One region of the Bradyrhizobium sp. 1200_D9_N1_1 genome, then DNA from elsewhere that is predicted to be linked to it. Evidence: predicted binding sites of a transcription regulator. Region 1 holds the regulator's gene; each other region holds the start of a gene.
What was found. Region 1 encodes PhoB, which activates phosphate uptake and scavenging genes when phosphate is short. Its sites were predicted from a motif close to TGTCATNNANCTGTCAT; they were not measured.
Positions count from the first base shown of each region.

Region 2: ugpB (sn-glycerol-3-phosphate ABC transporter substrate-binding protein UgpB) is a predicted target of PhoB. The motif match lies at 2,371-2,387, and genes of this name have one in related genera.
Region 3: AB5K84_RS26920 (DUF47 domain-containing protein) is a predicted target of PhoB. The motif match lies at 2,956-2,972, and genes of this name have one in related genera.
Region 4: AB5K84_RS31205 (Orn/Lys/Arg decarboxylase N-terminal domain-containing protein) is a predicted target of PhoB. The motif match lies at 3,096-3,112, and genes of this name have one in related genera.

Region 1 covers NZ_CP197226.1:8,803,991-8,808,800, reverse strand. The annotation lists gene pstA (phosphate ABC transporter permease PstA) at 1-503, shown strand, start outside; gene pstB (phosphate ABC transporter ATP-binding protein PstB) at 500-1,321, shown strand; gene phoU (phosphate signaling complex protein PhoU) at 1,333-2,049, shown strand; gene phoB (phosphate regulon transcriptional regulator PhoB) at 2,072-2,779, shown strand; gene AB5K84_RS41685 (IS5-like element ISBj5_B family transposase) at 3,012-4,358, shown strand; gene AB5K84_RS41680 (GcrA family cell cycle regulator) at 4,567-4,810, opposite strand, start outside.
Region 2 covers NZ_CP197226.1:110,398-115,207, forward strand. The annotation lists gene AB5K84_RS00475 (MarR family winged helix-turn-helix transcriptional regulator) at 1-110, opposite strand, end outside; gene AB5K84_RS00480 (organic hydroperoxide resistance protein) at 263-688, shown strand; gene AB5K84_RS00485 (CaiB/BaiF CoA transferase family protein) at 867-2,069, shown strand; gene ugpB (sn-glycerol-3-phosphate ABC transporter substrate-binding protein UgpB) at 2,442-3,758, shown strand; gene ugpA (sn-glycerol-3-phosphate ABC transporter permease UgpA) at 3,808-4,689, shown strand; gene ugpE (sn-glycerol-3-phosphate ABC transporter permease UgpE) at 4,689-4,810, shown strand, end outside.
Region 3 covers NZ_CP197226.1:5,544,188-5,548,997, reverse strand. The annotation lists gene AB5K84_RS26935 (ABC transporter substrate-binding protein) at 1-944, shown strand, start outside; gene AB5K84_RS26930 (branched-chain amino acid ABC transporter permease) at 1,019-1,888, shown strand; gene AB5K84_RS26925 (branched-chain amino acid ABC transporter permease) at 1,890-2,858, shown strand; gene AB5K84_RS26920 (DUF47 domain-containing protein) at 3,015-3,659, shown strand; gene AB5K84_RS26915 (inorganic phosphate transporter) at 3,759-4,766, shown strand; gene sugE (quaternary ammonium compound efflux SMR transporter SugE) at 4,759-4,810, opposite strand, start outside.
Region 4 covers NZ_CP197226.1:6,490,410-6,495,219, reverse strand. The annotation lists gene AB5K84_RS31215 (hypothetical protein) at 1-105, shown strand, start outside; gene AB5K84_RS31210 (GNAT family N-acetyltransferase) at 109-687, opposite strand; gene AB5K84_RS31205 (Orn/Lys/Arg decarboxylase N-terminal domain-containing protein) at 694-3,051, opposite strand; gene AB5K84_RS31200 (Lrp/AsnC family transcriptional regulator) at 3,278-3,757, opposite strand; gene ald (alanine dehydrogenase) at 3,899-4,810, shown strand, end outside.

The DNA of each region.
Region 1 (4,810 bases):
CGGCGCCCTCGATCATCATCGGCCTGTTCATCTACGGCGCGGTGGTGGTGCCGATGCGCGGCTTCTCGGCGATCGCAGGCAGCCTCGCGCTCGCCGTCATCGTCATCCCGGTAGTGCTGCGCACGACCGAGGACATGCTGCTGCTGGTGCCGAACGCGCTGCGCGAGGCGGCGTCCGCGCTCGGCCTGCCGCGCTCGCTGGTGATCAAGCGGATCGCCTATCGTGCCGCCCGCTCCGGCCTCATCACCGGCGTGCTGCTCGCCACCGCCCGCGTCGCCGGCGAGACCGCGCCGCTGCTCTTCACCGCGCTGTCGAACCAGTTCTTCAGCCTTGGCCTGAACAAGACGATGGCGAACCTGCCGGTCACCATCAACAACTTCGTCCAGAGCCCCTACGCCTATTGGAAGCAGCTCGCCTGGAGCGGCGCGCTGCTGATCACGATTACCGTGCTTGCCCTGAATATTGGCGCGCGCATCCTTGGCGCCGAGAGGACCGCAAAATGAGTGAGCTTTCCGTATCGATGAGCGCGGCCGGTGGGCTGCCCCAGGCGCCGCTGCTGCCGGAAGCGCCGGCCAAGGTGACGGTGCGCAACCTCAACTTCTATTACGGCGAGCACCACGCGCTGAAGAACATCAACCTGACGCTCGGCACCAACCGCGTCACCGCGTTCATCGGCCCGTCCGGCTGCGGCAAGTCAACCCTGCTGCGCATCTTCAACCGGATGTACGACCTCTATCCGGGGCAGCGCGCCACCGGCCAGCTCATGCTCGACCAGACCAACATCCTCGACGGCAAGCTCGACCTCAACCTGCTGCGCGCCCGCGTCGGCATGGTGTTCCAGAAGCCGACGCCGTTCCCGATGACGATCTACGAGAACATCGCCTTCGGCATCCGCCTCTACGAGAAGATCTCGAAGTCCGAGATGGACGACCGCGTCGAGAAGGCGCTGCGCGGCGGCGCGCTGTGGAACGAGGTCAAGGACAAGCTCAACGCCTCCGGCCTGTCGCTCTCCGGCGGCCAGCAGCAGCGCCTCTGCATCGCCCGCACCGTCGCGGTGCGGCCCGAGGTGATCCTGTTCGACGAGCCCTGCTCGGCGCTCGACCCGATCTCGACCGCCAAGGTCGAGGAGCTGATCCAGGAATTGTCCGAGAACTACACGATCGCGATCGTCACCCACAACATGCAGCAGGCGGCGCGCGTCTCCGACAAGACCGCGTTCATGTATCTCGGCGAGCTGATCGAGTTCGACGACACCAGCAAGATCTTCACGTCGCCGAGCGACCGGCGCACGCAGGATTACATCACCGGCCGGTTCGGCTGAGGAGACGGGACATGGGTTCTGAACATACCGCAAAGGCCTTCGACACCGACCTCCAGGAGCTCACCCGGCTCGTCGCCGAGATGGGCGGGATCGCCGAGCGCATGATCGTCGATTCCGTCGACGCGCTGATCCGCCGCGACGTCGCGCTCGGCCAGCGCGTCGTCGCCACCGACACCGAGCTCGACGCGCTGCAGAAGCGCATCGAGGAGCGCGCCGTGCTCACCATCGCCCGCCGCCAGCCGATGGCGGTCGATCTGCGCGAGATCGTCGGCGCCATGCGAGTTGCGACCGATCTCGAGCGCATCGGCGACCTCGCCAAGAACATGGGCAAGCGCGTCGCGGCGCTGGAGACGGATTTCCATCCGCTCAAGCTGTTCCGCGGCCTCGAGCACATGACCGACCTCGTGCAGCAGCAGGTCAAGTCGGTGCTGGACGCCTATGCCGCGCATGATCTGCCGGCGGCGATGGCGGTGTGGAAGGGCGACGAGGAAGTCGACGCCATCTGCACCTCGCTGTTCCGCGAGCTCCTCACCTACATGATGGAGGATCCGCGCAACATCTCGTTCTGCATCCATCTGATGTTCTGCGCCAAGAACATCGAGCGGATCGGCGACCACGCCACCAACATCGCCGAGACCGTGTTCTACATGATCGAGGGCCAGGCGATCACCGACAAGCGGCCGAAGGGCGACATGACGACCTTCGCCACGACGGTCCCGAATACCTGAAGACTTAAGGAGCGACGACACCATGGGCGCACGCATTATGGTGGTTGAGGACGAGGAAGCTCTCACCGAGCTTCTCCGCTACAACCTCGAAGGCGACGGCTATGATGTGGAGACGGTGATGCGCGGCGACGACGCCGACACCCGCCTCAAGGAACACATCCCCGATCTGATCGTACTCGACTGGATGCTGCCGGGACTGTCAGGCATCGAGCTGTGCCGCCGGCTGCGGACCCGGCCCGAGACCAAGCAGCTCCCGATCATCATGCTCACCGCGCGCGGCGAGGAGAGCGAGCGGGTGCGGGGTCTTGCGACCGGCGCCGACGACTACATCGTCAAGCCGTTCTCGGTGCCGGAGCTCCTGGCGCGCGTGAAGGGCCTGCTGCGGCGCGCAAGCCCGGAGCGGCTCGCAACGGTGCTGGCCTATGGCGACATCGAGCTCGATCGCGACAAGCGCCGCGTCGCGCGCTCGGGCCGGCCGATCGACCTCGGCCCGACCGAATATCGCCTCTTGGAGTTCTTCCTGGAGCATCCCGGCCGCGTGTTCTCGCGCGAGCAGCTGCTCGACAGCGTCTGGGGCCGCGACATCTACATCGACGAGCGCACCGTCGACGTCCACATCGGCCGCCTGCGCAAGCTGCTCAATCTCGGCCGCGAGCAGGATCCCATCCGCACCGTCCGCGGCGCCGGCTACGCGCTGGATGATCGCTTTGCGAAGGCGGAGCAGACGTAGGGTTTGCAGGCGTTGGTTTAGCGGGCTACAGCCACACTCTCAGTGTCGTCTCGGACAAGCGTAGTCGTCCGTGAAGAAGGACTAAGCCACTGATCGGGAATCTCGATTTGGGCTAAGGGGCATTTCCAGATTGCAAGGTTTTGATGCTTTGGGCGTCAGAACCTTGCGATTTGGTTTTCGTGGATTCCCTCGAAGCGGGAAGCATGATTCCTTGTCTGCATCGGAGGGAACGATGCGGCCGAAGAAGCACAAGACGACGGGATCGAACGATCTGTTCCGGGCTCGGCTCGACCAGATCATCAATATGAAGCACGAGCTGGTTCTGCTCGCCGGCAAGGTCGATTGGGACTGGATCGACGGCGAGATCGCGCCGCTCTACAGCGAGAACGGCAGGCCCGGGATCGAGACGCGCTTCATGATCGGTCTGCTGTTGCTCAAGCACATTTACGGGCTGTCCGATGAGGAGGTGTGCGAGCGCTGGGTCCATGACCCATACTTCCAGTTCTTCACCGGGGAAGAGTTCTTTCAGCACACGTTCCCGCACGAGCGCTCGGACCTGAGCCATTGGCGCAAGCGGCTTGGCGACAAGCTGGAGTTGCTGCTGGCCGAGAGCTTGCGGGTAGCGCACGAGGCCGGTGCATTACGCAGCCAGGACCTCAAGCGGGTTACGGTCGACACCACGGTGCAGCCGAAGGCCATCACCTTTCCGACCGATGCCAAGCTGCTGCATGCGGCCATCAAGGGGCTCAACCGCCTGGCGATCAGGCACGGCGTCAGGCTGCGGCAATCCTATGCTCGCATCGCCAAGGCCGCCGCGATGATGGCCGGCCGCTACGCCCATGCCAAACAGTTCAGGCGGCATCAGCGGCAGTTGCGTATCCTGCGTAGCCGGCTGGGCCGGATCATCCGCGACATCCGCCGCAAGATCGAAGGCCAGCCAGCACTGGAGCAGGCGTTCGCCCTCCCGCTCGGCCGGGCCACGCAGATCCGCTCGCAGCAGCAGCGCCAGCGCGGCTGGAAGCTCTATTCCTTCCATGCCCCGGAAGTGGAGTGCATCGGCAAGGGCAAGGCCAGCGCGCCTTACGAGTTCGGCGTGAAGGCCTCCATCGTCACCAACAACCGCCGGGCTCCCGGTGGCCTGTTCGTGCTGCACGCCAGCGCACTGCCCGACAACCCCTACGACGGTCACACCTTGCGGGACGTCATTGACCGCACCGAGACACTCACCGGCTGTCCGATCGAGCGGGCCTATGTCGACAAGGGATACCGCGGCCACGACGCACAAAATCCCCGTCGCGTCTTCATCTCCGGCCAGAAGCGCGGCGTTTTCGGTGTCATCAAGCGCGAGCTGCGCCGCCGCTCCGCCATCGAGCCCATCATCGGACACCTGAAGGCGGAAGGCCACCTCGGGCGCTGCTACCTCAAAGGCCGCGCCGGCGATGCCGCCAACGTCGTCCTCTCAGCCGTCGGACACAACTTCCGCCGCATCCTCGCCTGGCTGAGATATCTCTTGTGCCTGTTCCTGGCCCAGCTATGGCGCACGCTCGCCCGGCCAGCCTCGATCAATCCGGCTTCTTAACGGACGACAAGCGTAAGCGCAGATCCGGGACCCATAATCACAGGGCGTGGTTGTCGCGCGAAGAAGGTAACTCCGAGTCCCCGTAGCCACATCTTGCGGTGGTTATGGGTCCCGGATCTGCGCGCGCTTCAGGCGCGCTTGTCCGGGACGACATCGAGTTTGTTGGGCCGTCAACGCGTGACGGCCGTCACTCGATTTCAGAACAAACTCACCGCGAGGGCTTCGCCGGTGCGCGCCGGCGATCCGCGGCGGGCTGATATGCCACGCGCGAGTGCTGCGCGCAGTAGGGCAGGCCCGACAGCGCCCTGCCGCCGCAGAAGAAGAAATCCGGGCTCGAGGGATCGCCGACCGGCCAGTGGCAGGTCGCCTCGTTCAGCTCCAGCAGCGACAGCCGCTGGCTCATCGGCACCACGTTGTCGTAGGTGACCGGTTCGGCCTCCACCTCGACCTCG
Region 2 (4,810 bases), 8.7 Mb from region 1:
AGCAGCGGCTTGTAGACGCGATTGAAGGCGTGCGCGGCCGAATAGACCGCGAAGCAGATCTGGTTGTCGAGCCGCAGCGGCGCGTCCGCTGCCGATGGTTTCCGAGCCATGGAGAATCTCACGAGGTTTGTCCGCATTGTGGGGCCGCGCCGCCGTACATTCAATTGCGAACAATTAAATGTGAGACGTCGCAATTTCAATTGCGCACAATCTAATTGTCTGCGATAGAGATCGCACCCCACCGAAACCCAGGGAGACGAAAATGTCCGTGAACGTCCTTTACAAGACCAGCGCAAAAGCCACCGGCGGCCGCGACGGCCATGCTGCGACCCTCGACGGCGCGCTCGACGTCAAGCTCACCACGCCGAAGGAGCTCGGCGGCGGCGGCGGCGCCGGCAACAATCCCGAGCAGCTGTTTGCGGCCGGCTACGCCGCCTGCTTCATCGGCGCGATGAAGTTCGTGGCCTCGCAGGGCGGCCCGAAGGTTCCCGCCGACGCCGCCGTCACCTCGACCGTCGGCATCGGCCCGCGCTCCGAAGGCGGCTTCGGCCTCGACATCGACCTCGCCGTCTCGCTGCCGGGCCTCGCCCGTGCCGAAGCCGAGGCGCTGGTCGCGAAGGCGCACCAGGTGTGCCCCTATTCCAATGCCACGCGCGGCAATGTCGACGTTCGCCTGACGGTCGTCTGATCAAACGGCGGATTGGCTGGCCCGGGATCCCCCTCGGGCCGGCCGCTTCCGTTTGAATTTGCCACCTCGCGGGATGGCCGCGCCGCGGCGCATACGGCTCCACGCCCGGCGCCATTGCTGGCGCAAAAAAACCTCGCTAGGCCTGTGATCCAACGATCGACACAGGGGAAGCGAAGGCATGACTGAAGCCGTTATGGGTGCAATGAGCGGACTGCGCGTCATCGATCTCACGCGCGTGCTCGGCGGCCCCTACTGCACCCAGATCCTCGCCGACCATGGCGCCGACGTGATCAAGGTCGAGCCGCCCGCCGGCGACGAGGTGCGCGACTGGGGCCCTCCCTTCCACGACGAGGACGCGGCCTATTTCATCGGCATCAACCGCAACAAGCGCTCGATCGGCCTCGACCTCGCCTCCGAGGGCGGCCGCGTCGTGCTGCTCAAGATGCTGGAGACGGCCGACGTCCTGATCGAGAATTTCAAGCCGGGCACGCTGGAGAAATGGGGCATCGGCAACGAGGTGCTGCGCGAGAAATTCCCGCGCCTCGTGCATTGCCGGATCTGCGGCTTCGGCGCCGACGGCCCGCGCGGCGGCAATCCCGGCTATGACGCCATCATCCAGGCCATGACCGGCATGATCGCGGCGACCGGCTCGCCCGAGAGCGGGCCGATGCGGATCGGCGTGCCGCTGGTCGACATCACCACCGGCCTCTATGCGGCGATCGGCATCCTGATGGCGCTGTCGGAGCGGCAGCGCTCGGGCAAGGGCCAGTTCCTGGAGACCACGCTGTACGAGACCGGCCTTGCCATCATGCATCCGCACACCGCGAACTATTTCATGCATGGCAAGCCGCCGGGCCTCACCGGCAACGAGCATCCGAATCTCGTGCCTTACGCGATCTTCCCGACCAAGACCGACAACATCTTCATCGGCGTCGGCAATGACGGCACCTTCCGCAAGCTCGCCAACGAGATCGGCAAGCCCGAACTCGGCACCGATCCGCGCTTTGCCCGCAACAAGGACCGCATCGCCAATCGCGAGGCGCTGCGCGCCGAGCTTGCCGCGGTGTTCAGCCAGCACGAGGCCGAGCCGCTCTGCAATCGCCTGCTCGCGGCGGGCCTGCCCGCAGGCCCGGTGCAGAAGATCGACCAGGCGTTGACGAACCCGCACACGATCTACCGCGGCGATATTATCGAGAAGGACTGGTACAAGGGCGTCGCCTCGCCGATCCGGCTCGATCGCAGCAAGCCGAGCCTGCGCCGGCTGCCGCCGAAATTCAGCCAGCACTCGGCGGAGGTGCTGGGCGAGTTCGGATATTCCAAGGCCGAGATCGACGCGATGGTCGAGAAGGGCACGGTCTGCGGCCCCGAGCGCAAGCGCTAGGGCAACGATGCTGCGCTCCCTCTCCCCCCTGCGGGAGAGGGTTGGGGAGAGGGTGTCTCCGCAATGGGACAATCCCCCAGAGGAGAGAGCCCTCACCCCCGCGCCTTCGGCGCGACCTCTCCCGCAAGCGGGAGAGGTTTTGGAGCCCGCGGCCTGATCGTCGACCTCACACGAGCAATGCCGCACTGCGGCGCGACCCACGCGTGTGCAGCGCGAACGGACGAGGCTGTCCGCGTCGCATTCGCCTATTTGACGGCTTCCCTTTTCCAGCGCTTGCCGCTTTCGTTTCGGCCGCTTACACAGTCATGTGAACGTCATATGGCGCTGCTAGCGCAAGCGCTTCTTTATTGACGGCCAAGGGAGGTTTTCTTGATGGCACTTCGACACTTTGGGGCGGCTGCCGCATTTGCAATCACGGTCGGCATGTCGGCCTCGCCGGCCCTGGCCGTGACCGAAATCCAGTGGTGGCACGCGATGACCGGCGCCAACAACGACGTCATCGTCAAGCTTGCCACCGACTTCAACGCGTCGCAGAGCGACTACAAGGTCATCCCGACCTACAAGGGCAACTATCCCGACACGATGAACGCGGGCATCGCCGCGTTCCGTGCCGGCAACGCGCCGCACATCATGCAGGTGTTCGAAGTCGGCACCGCGACCATGATGGCCGCGACCGGCGCCGTGAAGCCCGTCTACAAGCTGATGGCCGACGCCGGCGAGAAGTTCGATCCCAAGATCTATCTGCCCGCCATCACCGGCTACTACTCCACGTCGAAGGGCGAGATGCTGTCGTTCCCCTTCAACTCGTCCTCGACCGTGATGTGGGTCAACCTCGACGAGTTCAAGAAGGTCAACGCCGAGATCCCGAAGACCTGGCCCGAAGTGTTCGAGGTCGCCAAGAAGCTGCACGACAACGGTCATCCGACCTGCGGCTTCTCCGGCTCATGGATCACCTGGGTCAACCTCGAGCAGCTCTCCGCCTGGCACAACGTGCCGCTCTCGACCAAGGCGAACGGCCTCGACGGCTTCGACACCAAGCTCGAGTTCAACGGCCCGCTCCAGGTCAAGCATCTCGAGAAGCTGGTCGAACTTCAGAAGGACAAGACCTACGACTACGCCGGCCGCACCAACACCGGCGAAGGCCGCTTCACCTCGGGTGAGTGCGCGATCTACCTGACCTCGTCGGCCTTCTTCGGCAACGTCAAGGCACAGGCCAAGTTCAACTTCAACGCCGTGCCGATGCCCTATTATCCCGACGTCAAGGGCGCGCCGCAGAACTCGATCATCGGCGGCGCTTCGCTCTGGGTCATGGGCGGCAAGTCGGCCGAGGAATACAAGGGCGTCGCGAAATTCCTGACGTTCCTCTCCGACACCGATCGCCAGGTCTACATCCACAAGGCCTCCGGCTATCTGCCGATCACCAAGGCGGCCTATGAGAAGGCCAAGGCCGAGGGCTTCTACAAGGACCAGCCCTATCTCGAGACCCCGCTGCTCGAGCTGACCAACAAGGAGCCGACCGAGAACTCGCGCGGTCTGCGCCTCGGCAACATGGTGCAGCTGCGTGACGTCTGGTCGGAAGAGATCGAGCAGGCGCTGGCCGGCAAGAAGACCGCCAAGCAGGCGCTCGACGCCGCTGTCGAACGCGGCAACACGATGCTGCGGCAGTTCGAAAAGACCGCTGTGAAGTGAGGCATTGAAGCGGCAGGCCGCGACCCGGCCTGCCGCTTCTGCTGACATCATGCAAAAGCAAGCCATTTTCCAGTCAAAGCTATTGCCTTACGCGCTGGTTGCGCCGCAGCTCGCGATCGTCCTGATTTTCTTCTACTGGCCGGCCTTGCAGGCGGTGATCCAGTCCTTCCTGCTCCAGGATGCCTTCGGTCTGTCGAGCACCTTTGTCTGGTTCGACAATTACATCGAGCTGTTCAGGGATCCCGCCTATTTCGAGGCGATCGTCCGGACGTTCTTCTTCTCGTTCGCGATCGCCGTGTCGTCGCTGTCCTTTGCGCTGCTGCTCGCCGTCATGGCCGACAAACCGCTGCGCGGCTCGATGCTCTACCGCACGCTCCTGATCTGGCCCTATGCGGTCGCGCCGCCCGTGGTCGGCGTGCTCTGGATCTTCATGCTGCATCCCTCGCTTGGCGTGCTCTCGCGCTATCTGCGCGGCCTGGGCGTCGACTGGAATCCGCTGCTCGACGGCAACCAGGCCGCAGCGCTGATCATCCTCGCCGCCGCGTGGAAGCAGATCTCCTATAATTTCCTGTTCTTCCTCGCCGGCCTGCAAGCCATCCCGAAAAGCGTGCTCGAGGCCGCTGCGATCGACGGCGCGCGGCCGATGCGGCGGTTCTGGACCGTGACCTTCCCGCTGCTGTCGCCCACGATCTTCTTCCTGCTGGTCGTCAACATCGTCTACGCCTTCTTCGACACCTTCGGCATCATCGACACCATGACCCGCGGCGGGCCCGGAACATCGACGGTCACGCTGGTCTACAAGGTCTATTCCGACGGCCTGCTCGGCGGCAATCTCGGCAGCTCGGCGGCGCAATCGGTGATCCTGATGGTCATGGTCATCGTGCTGACGGGAATCCAGTTCCGCTTCGTCGAACGCAAGGTGACCTACTGATGGTCGAGGACGAGGGCATCAGGCGCTACGTCGCCCATTTCATTCTCTGGATCGGGATCGCGATCGTCGCATTCCCGGTCTACATCGCGATCGTCGCCTCGACCCAGGACAACGCACTGAT
Region 3 (4,810 bases), 3.3 Mb from region 1:
TCGACAAGATCGATGTCATCGTGGACGTGCCGAATTCCGGTGTGGCGCTCGCCGTCAACAACGTCATCAAGGAAAAGAACGGCGTCTACATCAACTCTGGTGCGGCGACCTCCGACCTCACCAACGCGCAGTGCTCACCCAACACCGTGCACTGGACCTACGACACGTACATGCTGGCCCACACCACGGGCCAGGCGCTGGTGAAGGCGGGTGGCGACAGCTGGTTCTTCCTGACCGCGGACTACGCCTTCGGTGCGGCGCTCGAGCGCGATACAACGGCCGTTGTCACCGCCAATGGCGGCAAGGTGGTCGGCGGCGTGAAGCATCCGCTGAACACGCCGGACTTCTCGTCCTTCCTGCTCCAGGCGCAGGCCTCCAAGGCCAAGATCATCGGCCTTGCCAATGCCGGCGGCGACACCACCAACGCCATCAAGCAGGCGGCCGAGTTCGGCATCGTCAAGGGCGGCCAGAAGCTCGCCGCGCTCCTGCTGTTCCTCACCGACGTCAAGGCGATCGGTCTGGAGACCGCGCAGGGCCTCAACTTCACCGAGACGTTCTACTGGGACATGAACGACCAGACCCGGGCGTTCTCGAAGCGCTTCGCCTCGAAAATGAAGAACAACGCGCCGCCGACCATGGTGCAGGCCGGCGTCTATGCCGGCGTGCGCCACTATCTCAAGGCGCTGGACGCACTCGGCGGCAATCCTCACGACGGCGTCAAGGTCGTCGAGAAGATGAAGTCGATGCCGACGGAGGACGATCTGTTCGGCAAGGGCGAGATCCAGCCGAACGGCCGCACCATCCACAGCGCCTATCTGTTCGAGGTCAAGAAGCCCTCGGAGTCCAAGGGCCCGTGGGACTTCTACAAGCTGGTCGGCACGGTGCCGGGCGATCAGGCCTTCACGCCGCTGTCCGAGAGCAAGTGCGCGCTGTTGAAGAAGTAGGATAACGGCCCGCAGGCCTTTGAGGCCTGCGGGCGACTTTCAGGGGAACGCCGAAGGGACCGGGTGCGGGATCGATGCAGGCACTTTACGCTCAGCTACTGGTGGGACTGATCAACGGCTCGTTCTACGCGCTGCTCAGTCTCGGGCTTGCCGTGATCTTCGGCATGCTCAACATCATCAATTTCGCCCACGGCGCTCTCTACATGATGGGCGCCTTCGTCGCCTATTTCCTGCTGAACAATGATTATCTCAGTATCGGCTACTGGCCGGCATTGATCGTCGCTCCGATCGTCGTCGGCATCTTCGGCATGATCCTGGAACGGACCATGCTGCAATGGCTGACCGGGCTTGACCATCTCTACGGCCTGCTGCTGACCTTCGGCATTGCGCTGATCGTGCAGGGCGTGTTCCAGAACTATTTTGGATCGTCGGGCCTGCCTTATGCCATTCCTGACCAGCTCAAGGGCGGCATGAATCTCGGCTTCATGTTCCTTCCGGTCTATCGCGGCTGGGTCGTCGTGTTCTCGCTTATCGTGTGTCTGGCGACCTGGTACCTGATCGAGAAGACGCGGCTCGGCGCTTACCTCCGCGCCGCGACCGAAAACCCGACGCTGGTCCGCGCCTTCGGCATAAACGTGCCGCGCATGATCACGCTGACCTACGGTCTCGGCGTCGGCCTTGCCGCGCTCGCCGGCGTGCTCTCGGCGCCGATCAACCAGGTGCGGCCGCTGATGGGCGCCGACCTCATCATCGTCGTGTTTGCCGTGGTGGTGATCGGCGGCATGGGATCGATCATGGGCTCGATCATCACCGGTTTCGCTCTCGGCGTGATCGAGGGCCTGACCAAGTATTTCTACCCCGAGGCCTCCAACACCGTCGTGTTCGTGCTGATGGTGCTGGTGCTCTTGGTGAAGCCATCGGGATTGACGGGAAGGGCGGCCTGATATGACAGCCTTGACGGACGATACGCTGCGGGCGACCCCGCGCGCGATGCGTGACGAGATGATCGTGTTTGCGGTGATGGCGCTGCTGCTGGCGTCGGTGCCGTTCACGGGGGTCTATCCGTTCTTCGTGATGCAGGCGCTGTGCTTCGCGCTCCTCGCCTGCGCCTTCAACCTTCTGATCGGCTATGGCGGCCTGCTGTCGTTCGGCCACGCGATGTTCTTAGGCACGGCCGGCTATTGCAGCGCGCATGCGCTGAAGGTGTGGGCGTTGCCGCCGGAGCTCGGCATCCTCGTCGGCGTCGCCGGTGCTTTCGTGCTCTCGATCGTGACCGGCTACATCTCGATCCGCCGCCAGGGCATCTATTTCTCGATGATCACGCTGGCGCTGTCGCAGCTCCTGTACTTCATCTACCTCCAGGCGCCGTTCACCCATGGCGAAGACGGCATTCAGGGCATTCCGCAGGGGCACATGTTCGGCGTCCTCGATCTCTCCAAGCCGACGGTCCTGTACTACGTCGTGCTGGTCGGCTTCCTCGCCGGCTTCCTGTTGATCTTCCGCATCATCAACTCGCCGTTCGGCGAGGTGTTGAAGTCGATCCGCGAGAACGAGCAGCGCGCGATCTCGCTCGGCTACCGGACCGACCAGTACAAGTTCCTGGCCTTCGTCCTGTCGGGCACGCTGGCCGGCTTCGCCGGATCGCTGAAGGTGTTCGTGGCGCAAAATGCCTCGCTCACCGACGTACACTGGTCGATGTCGGGCGAAGTCGTGCTGATGACGCTGGTCGGGGGTCTCGGGACCATCTTCGGACCCGTGGTCGGCGCCTTCGTGATCATCGCCATGCAGCAATATCTGGCGAGCTTCGGCCAATGGGTGACGGTGATCCAGGGCTCGATCTTCGTGATCTGCGTGCTCACCTTCCGCCGCGGCGTCGTCGGTGAAATCGCGCATTACTTCCGGCGTTCGCTCTAAGTAATTGATTTAAGGTCAATTTACCCGCTTCGTGAAAGTGGTGGATGATCCGGCGCCGCGGGCGTGAGGTGGCACGCGCGCGGACCGAAAATGGTCTATGACAGTTTCGTGACGGCCCTTCCGGGCCGGGCCATTTCCAACCGGTAGTCTATCCCCATGATGCGATGGTTTCGCGCTTTCCTGCCCAAGGAAGAACGGTTCTTCGACCTGTTCGACCGCCATGCCCAGACCGTGATCCAGGGCTCGATCGCGCTCCAGGGCATGCTCAACGGGGGCGAGGAGACGCCGGTCTATTGCCAGCGCGTCAACCAGTTCGAGAACGATGCCGACAACATCACCCGTGAGGTGCTGACGGCGGTGCGCCGCACCTTCATCACGCCGTTCGACCGCGGCGACATCAAGAACCTCATCACCTCGATGGACGATGCCATCGACCAGATGCAGCAGACCGCCAAGGCCGTGATGCTGTTCGAGGTCCGCGCCTTCGAGCCGCCGATGCGCGAGATCGGCGGGCTTCTGATCGAATGCGCCAATCTGGTCGGCCGTGCGCTGCCCCTGATGCAGCAGATCGGCAAGAACGTGGCCATGCTGACCGCCATCACGGAAGAGCTGACCAAGCTCGAGGGCCGGGTCGACGATCTCCACGACATCGGGATGAAGGAGCTGTTCCTCAAGCACCGCGACGGCAACGCGATGGATTTCATCGTCGGTGTCGAGATCTACGACCATCTCGAAAAGGTCGCCGATCGCTTCGACGACGTCGCAAACGAGATCAACAGCATCGTCATCGAGCAAGTGTAGCGCATGATCCGGAAAAATGTGCAGCGGTTTTCCTTCGCGACAAACGCGGAACGCGTTTGCGCGGAGATCATGCGAAAACTTTAAGGCAGGGGCCTCGCCGTGGATGCTGCGTTGGGTCTTCCCGTCCTGGTCGGACTGATCGCCGTCGCGCTGCTGTTCGACTTCTTGAACGGCCTGCATGACGCTGCCAATTCGATCGCGACCATCGTCTCGACCCGCGTGCTGCGGCCGCAATTCGCGGTGTTCTGGGCCGCTTTCTTCAATTTCGTCGCCTTCATGGTGTTCGGGCTGCACGTCGCCCAGACCATAGGCACCGGCATTATCGATCCCTCAATCGTCGATGCCCACGTGATCTTCGCGGCGCTGGTCGGCGCCATCGTCTGGAACCTCGTGACCTGGGCGCTCGGCATCCCGTCTTCGTCGTCGCATGCGCTGATCGGCGGGTTGTTCGGTGCCGGCGTGGCCAAAGCCGGGATTTCGGCGGCGGTCTGGAGCGGATTGTCCAAGACGGTGATCGCCATCGTGCTGTCTCCGCTGGTCGGCTTCCTGCTGGCGATGCTGCTGGTTGCGATCGTCTCCTGGGCCTCGGTGCGATCGACGCCCTTCGCCGTGGATCGCGCCTTCCGCATCCTGCAATTCGCCTCCGCCTCGCTCTATTCGCTCGGCCATGGCGGCAATGACGCGCAGAAGACCATGGGCATCATCGCCGTGCTGCTCTATTCACAGGGCCATCTCGGCAGCGAATTCTCGGTGCCGTTCTGGGTCGTGCTGTCCTGCCAGGCCGCGATGGCGATGGGCACGCTGATGGGCGGCTGGCGCATCGTCCGCACCATGGGCCTGCGCATCACGAAACTGACGCCGATGCAGGGCTTTTGCGCCGAAACTGGCGGCGCCGCGACCCTGTTCATGGCGACCTTCCTCGGGGTTCCCGTCTCGACCACCCATACCATCACCGGCGCCATCGTCGGCGTCGGCGCCGCCCGCCGCCTCTCGGCGGTGCGCTGGAACGTCGCCAGCTCGATCGTCTATGCCTGGGTGATCACGATGCCGGCCTCGGCGATCGTCGCCGCGCTGACCTGGTGGGCCGTCAGGATTTTCGTCAAGTAACGAGCTTCAGCCCGATGATACCGGCAACGATCAGTCCGATGCTG
Region 4 (4,810 bases), 2.3 Mb from region 1:
GCCAGGGAACGGGCGAAGGCGCGGTTTTGCAAGGACCAGGCGTTGTGTGACTGGTCGCTGCATGCCGATCGCATCCACGTCAGACCGGCCGACTTCCCCTCGTAAGGCTTACCGGCCGGGTGCCGTTGCCGGCGGCGGCGCGGTTGCGCCCGCGCCGAGCGAGCGTTGCACCATGACGGTGTCGGACCAGCGGCCGTGCCGGTAGGCGACGCCGCAGAGCAGGCCGGCGCGCGCGAAACCGAACTTTTCGTGCAGCGCCAGCGAGGGCGCGTTGTCGGCGTCGATATAGCCGATCATCTGGCGGAAGCCGGCCGCCGCACAAACATCGACCAGCTCCTGGAGCAATAGCCGTCCGACGCCGCGGCCGAGATGCGCGTGGTGGACGTAGATCGAGTGTTTGGCGGTGTAGCGATAGGCCGGGCGCTTGCGGAACAGCACCGCATAGGCGTAGCCGACCACCTCGCCGCGATAGGTCGCGACCAGATGCGGCAGGCGGGTCTGCTTCAGGTTCTTGCGCCGGTCGCGCAGATCGTCCGGCTCCGGCGCGCCGGTTCCCTCGACATCGCGCGGCACGCCGTTGCGGACATGATGGCGGTAGATCGCTAGCATCGCCTCGACATCGCTCTCGCGCGAGGGGCGGACCTGGACCGGCTCGTCATCCGCGCGGATTGCGGCTGTCTCGTTCATCGGCACCTACTCGGCAACGACGTAAGTATAGAGCCCGATACGGCCCTGGGCATCGATCTCCTTGTAGACGCCCTGGATTTCGACGTCGAAGCCCGGGAACGTGTTGAAGCAGGTCTCGAACATCTTGAGATAATCGACCATGGGCTTGGCGCGTTCCGTCAGCCGCTCGCCGGGCACGATGGTGGCGATGCCGGGCGGATAGACTACGAAGGGCGTGGTGGCGATGCGGCCCGCGATCGCCTCGATCGGCAGATAGTCGACGTCGTTGCGGAACAAATAGCGGGCGGCATCGCGGGGCGACATCGCGATCTCAGGCATGTGCTCGGGCATGAACTGCCGCGCCTGGAGCGCGCTGACATCGGCGGCGCGGAAGAAACGGTGCATGTCGCCGCAGAGATCGCGCAGCCGCACGCCGGCATAGCGCGCCTGCCGCCGCTGGTAGAATTCCGGGATTGCGTCCGCCAGCAACGCATTGTCGTCGTGCAGCCTCTTGAAGGCGACGAGGCCGGAGATCAGCGTGCCGGCCTTGCTCGCCTCGACGCCGGGAGTGAGCAGGAAGAGCAGGGAGTTGAGGTCGTTCTTCTCGGGCACGATGCGGTTCTCGCGCAGATATTGCGCGACGACGGGGGCGGGGATGCCGTGCTCGGCATAGGCGCCGGTGGTGCGATCGAAGCCAGGCGTGAGCAGCGTCAGCTTGTTCGGATCGGTCATGGCAAAGCCTTCCGCGAGATCGGGAAAGCCGTGCCAGTTGGTATCCGGAGAGAGTTGCCACAAGGCGGGATTGGTGGCGAGCTCGTCGGTGGACAGCGTCTCCCAGGCGACATTGTGGGCGGCGCCGGGGCGACTGACGTCGGGGATGGCGACGCGATCCGGGACGAAGGGCTCGAAGAACCAGCGCCGATCGGGGTTCTGCTCCTTCTCCTCGAACTCACGCCGCATTGCGCGGATCTTCTTGCGCAGCTCGATGCCGAGCCGGATCGTGTCGTCCCACAGCACTTCGCCGGAGCGCCCCTTCATCATCTGCGCGCCGACGTCGAGGGATGCGAACAGCGGATAGAACGGTGACGTGGAAGCGTGCTGCATGAAGCTTTCGTTGAAGCGGCGATGCTCGACGCGCCGCTTCTGGCCGCGGATGTGACGGTCCTTGATGTGGATTTGCGAGGCCTGCGAGAAGCTCGCGAGTTGCTTGTGGGTCGACTGCGTCGCGATGATGCCGGGCGCTTCCGGGGGAAGGTTCGCGAGGCCCATGGCGAAGCGGCCGGCATAGAGCGGGTGGAATTTCATGAAGCCGGCCCAGGCCTCGTCGAACAGGATGTATTCGCAGAGATGGCCGATGCGCTTCAGGATCATCTCGGCGCTGTGGATCGAGCCGTCATAGGTGCACTGTTCGACCACGGCGACGCGGAACGGCCGTTCCTTGCGCCAGGCGTCGCGATCCCTAACCAGCGGATGGTTGCGGATCGCCTCGCGCAGCGCCTTCTCGTCGAGCACGTCCCAGCGCATCGGGCCGATCAGGCCCCAGGCGTTGCGAATGGTCGGGACGTAGACCGGGATGCCGCCATTGATCATCAGCGCGCCGTGATGAGCGGCCTTGTGGTTGTTGCGGTCGAACAGCACGAGATCGCCGTCGGTGACGAGCGCGCCGAGCGCGACCTTGTTCGAGGTCGAGGTGCCGTTGAGCACGAAATAGGTCTTCTCCGCGCCGAAGATCGCCGCTGCCTCCTTCTGCGCCTTCAGCGCCGGGCCCTCATGGGTAAGGAGGTCGCCGAGGTCGAGCACGGAATTGTCGAGGTCGTCGCGGAACACGGATTCGCCGAGATGCTCGACGAACACCCGGCCGATCGGGCTGCGATTGTAGAACACGCCGCCATTGTGGCCCGGACAGGTCCAGAGCTGGTTGCCTTCCTCGGCATAGTCGACCAGCGCGCCGAAGAACGGCGTCTTCAGCGTCTCGGCATATTGCTTGAGCCGGCTGATCAGGTTCTTGGCGATGAAGGTCGGCGTCTCCTCGGAGAGGAAGACATAGCCGTCGATGAAGTCGAGCACCTCGACCGGCAGATCCTCGAACCGCTTGCGCCGGATCAGCAGGATGATCGGGAAGTCGAGGCCGCGGCGCCGCATCAAATTGATCAGCGCCGAGGTCTTGCCCTCCAGGCCCTTCTTGCCCCAGTCCACCACCATGCAGCCGATCGCGGCGTCGGTCTGCACCGCGATCTCCGCGTCCTCCAGCTTGCGGGCCCGGACGACCTCGAAGCCGGAGCGCTGGATTTCCTCGATGATCTGGTTGAAGCGGACGCCTTCGAGGTCGTCGGCGTCGAACACGGGTGCGGCGAACAGGAAGTTGAAGCGCTTGAAATAGTCCATTGTCTGTCCCGAATGTACTGGAGACACAGCTCTCGGCACATTCGATGACAGTTGGATGACAGGAGCTGCGGCTGGCGTTTCGCCTCTCCCCGCTTGCGGGGAGAGGCGGATTGCGCAGCAATTCGGGTGAGGAGGAGCTTCCGCGAGTCCGACTATCACCGCCTTTGTGGGTGCAGCCCCTCACCCCAAGCCCTCTCCCGTAAGAACGGGGAGAGGGAGAAGTCCGCTACCGCTTGGCCTCGCTGAACACCACCGTCGGCACGGCGCGGTTGACGACTTCACGCAGCGCAAAGCTCGATTGCACCCGCGCGACGCGCGGCAGGCGTGACAGCTCGGTGCGGTGGATGCGCTCGAAATCCTGGATGTCGCGCGCGAGCACGATCAGGATGTAGTCGTCGGTGCCCGACATCAGGAAGCAACGCACGACGGAGGGGCATTTCACCACCTCCGCCTCGAACGCTTTCAGCGCCTCGTCGCTCTGGCTCTCCAGCGCAATGCGCACCAGCACCGTCGTGGTGAGGCCGAACTGCGCCAGGTCGAGCGCGGCCTGATAGGCCTGGATGTAGCCGTCGTCCTCCAGCGCCTTCTGCCGCCGCGCCAGCGCCGTGCTGGATAGTCCGACCTTGTTGGCAAGCTCGGTGTGGCTGGCCCGCGCGTTGGTCGTGAGTTCCGCGAGGATGGCGAGGTCTTTCCGGTCGAGGGCCAATGTTTCGTTTCCAGCGTGAAAGGGCACTTCGGCGCCGGAAACCGGCGCGGAGATCGCGAAACTAGCTGATATTTGCACGAAACCAAACTGGACCCGTCGCTACCATGGCGAGGTGAATCAAGACGTTGGAAGGAGCCCAGGATGCGTGTCGGTGTGCCCAAGGAGATCAAGGTGCAGGAATATCGCGTCGGGCTCACCCCGGGCGCGGTCCGTGAATATGTCGCGGCCGGGCATCAGGTGACGGTCGAGACCGGCGCCGGCAGCGGCATCGGTGCCTCCGACGAGGTCTATCGGCGGGCAGGGGCGGAGATCGCCGGAAGCGCCCGCGACGTCTTCGCCAGCTCCGACATGATCGTGAAGGTGAAGGAGCCGCAGAAGAGCGAATGGACCCAGCTTCGCGAAAGCCAGATCCTGTTTACTTACCTCCATCTTGCACCGGACCCCGAACAGGCCAAGGGCTTGCTCGCCTCCGGCTGTACGGCGATCGCCTATGAAACCGTCACCGACGCGGCCGGTCGCCTCCCCCTGCTTGCGCCGATGAGCGAAGTCGCCGGCCGCCTCGCCATCGAGGCCGCTGGCGCCGCGCTCAAGCGGTCGGCCGGCGGTCGCGGGCTTTTGCTGGGCGGCGTGCCCGGCGTGCAGCCGGCGCGGGTCGTCGTGCTCGGCGGCGGCGTGGTGGGAACACAGGCCGCGCGCATGGCCGCGGGCCTTGGCGCGGAGGTCACGGTGATCGATCGCTCGATTCCCCGGCTGCGCGAGCTGGATGATGTCTTTCTCGGACGGGTGCGCACCCGGTTTTCAACCATCGAGGCGGTCGAGGAGGAGGTCTTTGCCGCCGACGTCGTGATCGGTGCGGTGCTGGTGCCGGGCGCGAGCGCGCCGAAACTCGTCACGCGCGCGATGCTGAAATCGATGCGGCCGGGCGCGGTGCTGGTCGACGTCGCCATCGACCAGGGCGGTTGCTTCGAGACCTCTCATGCGACCACGCACACGGACCCGACCTACGAGGTCGACGGCGTCGTGCATTATTGCGTCGCCAACATGCCGGGTGCG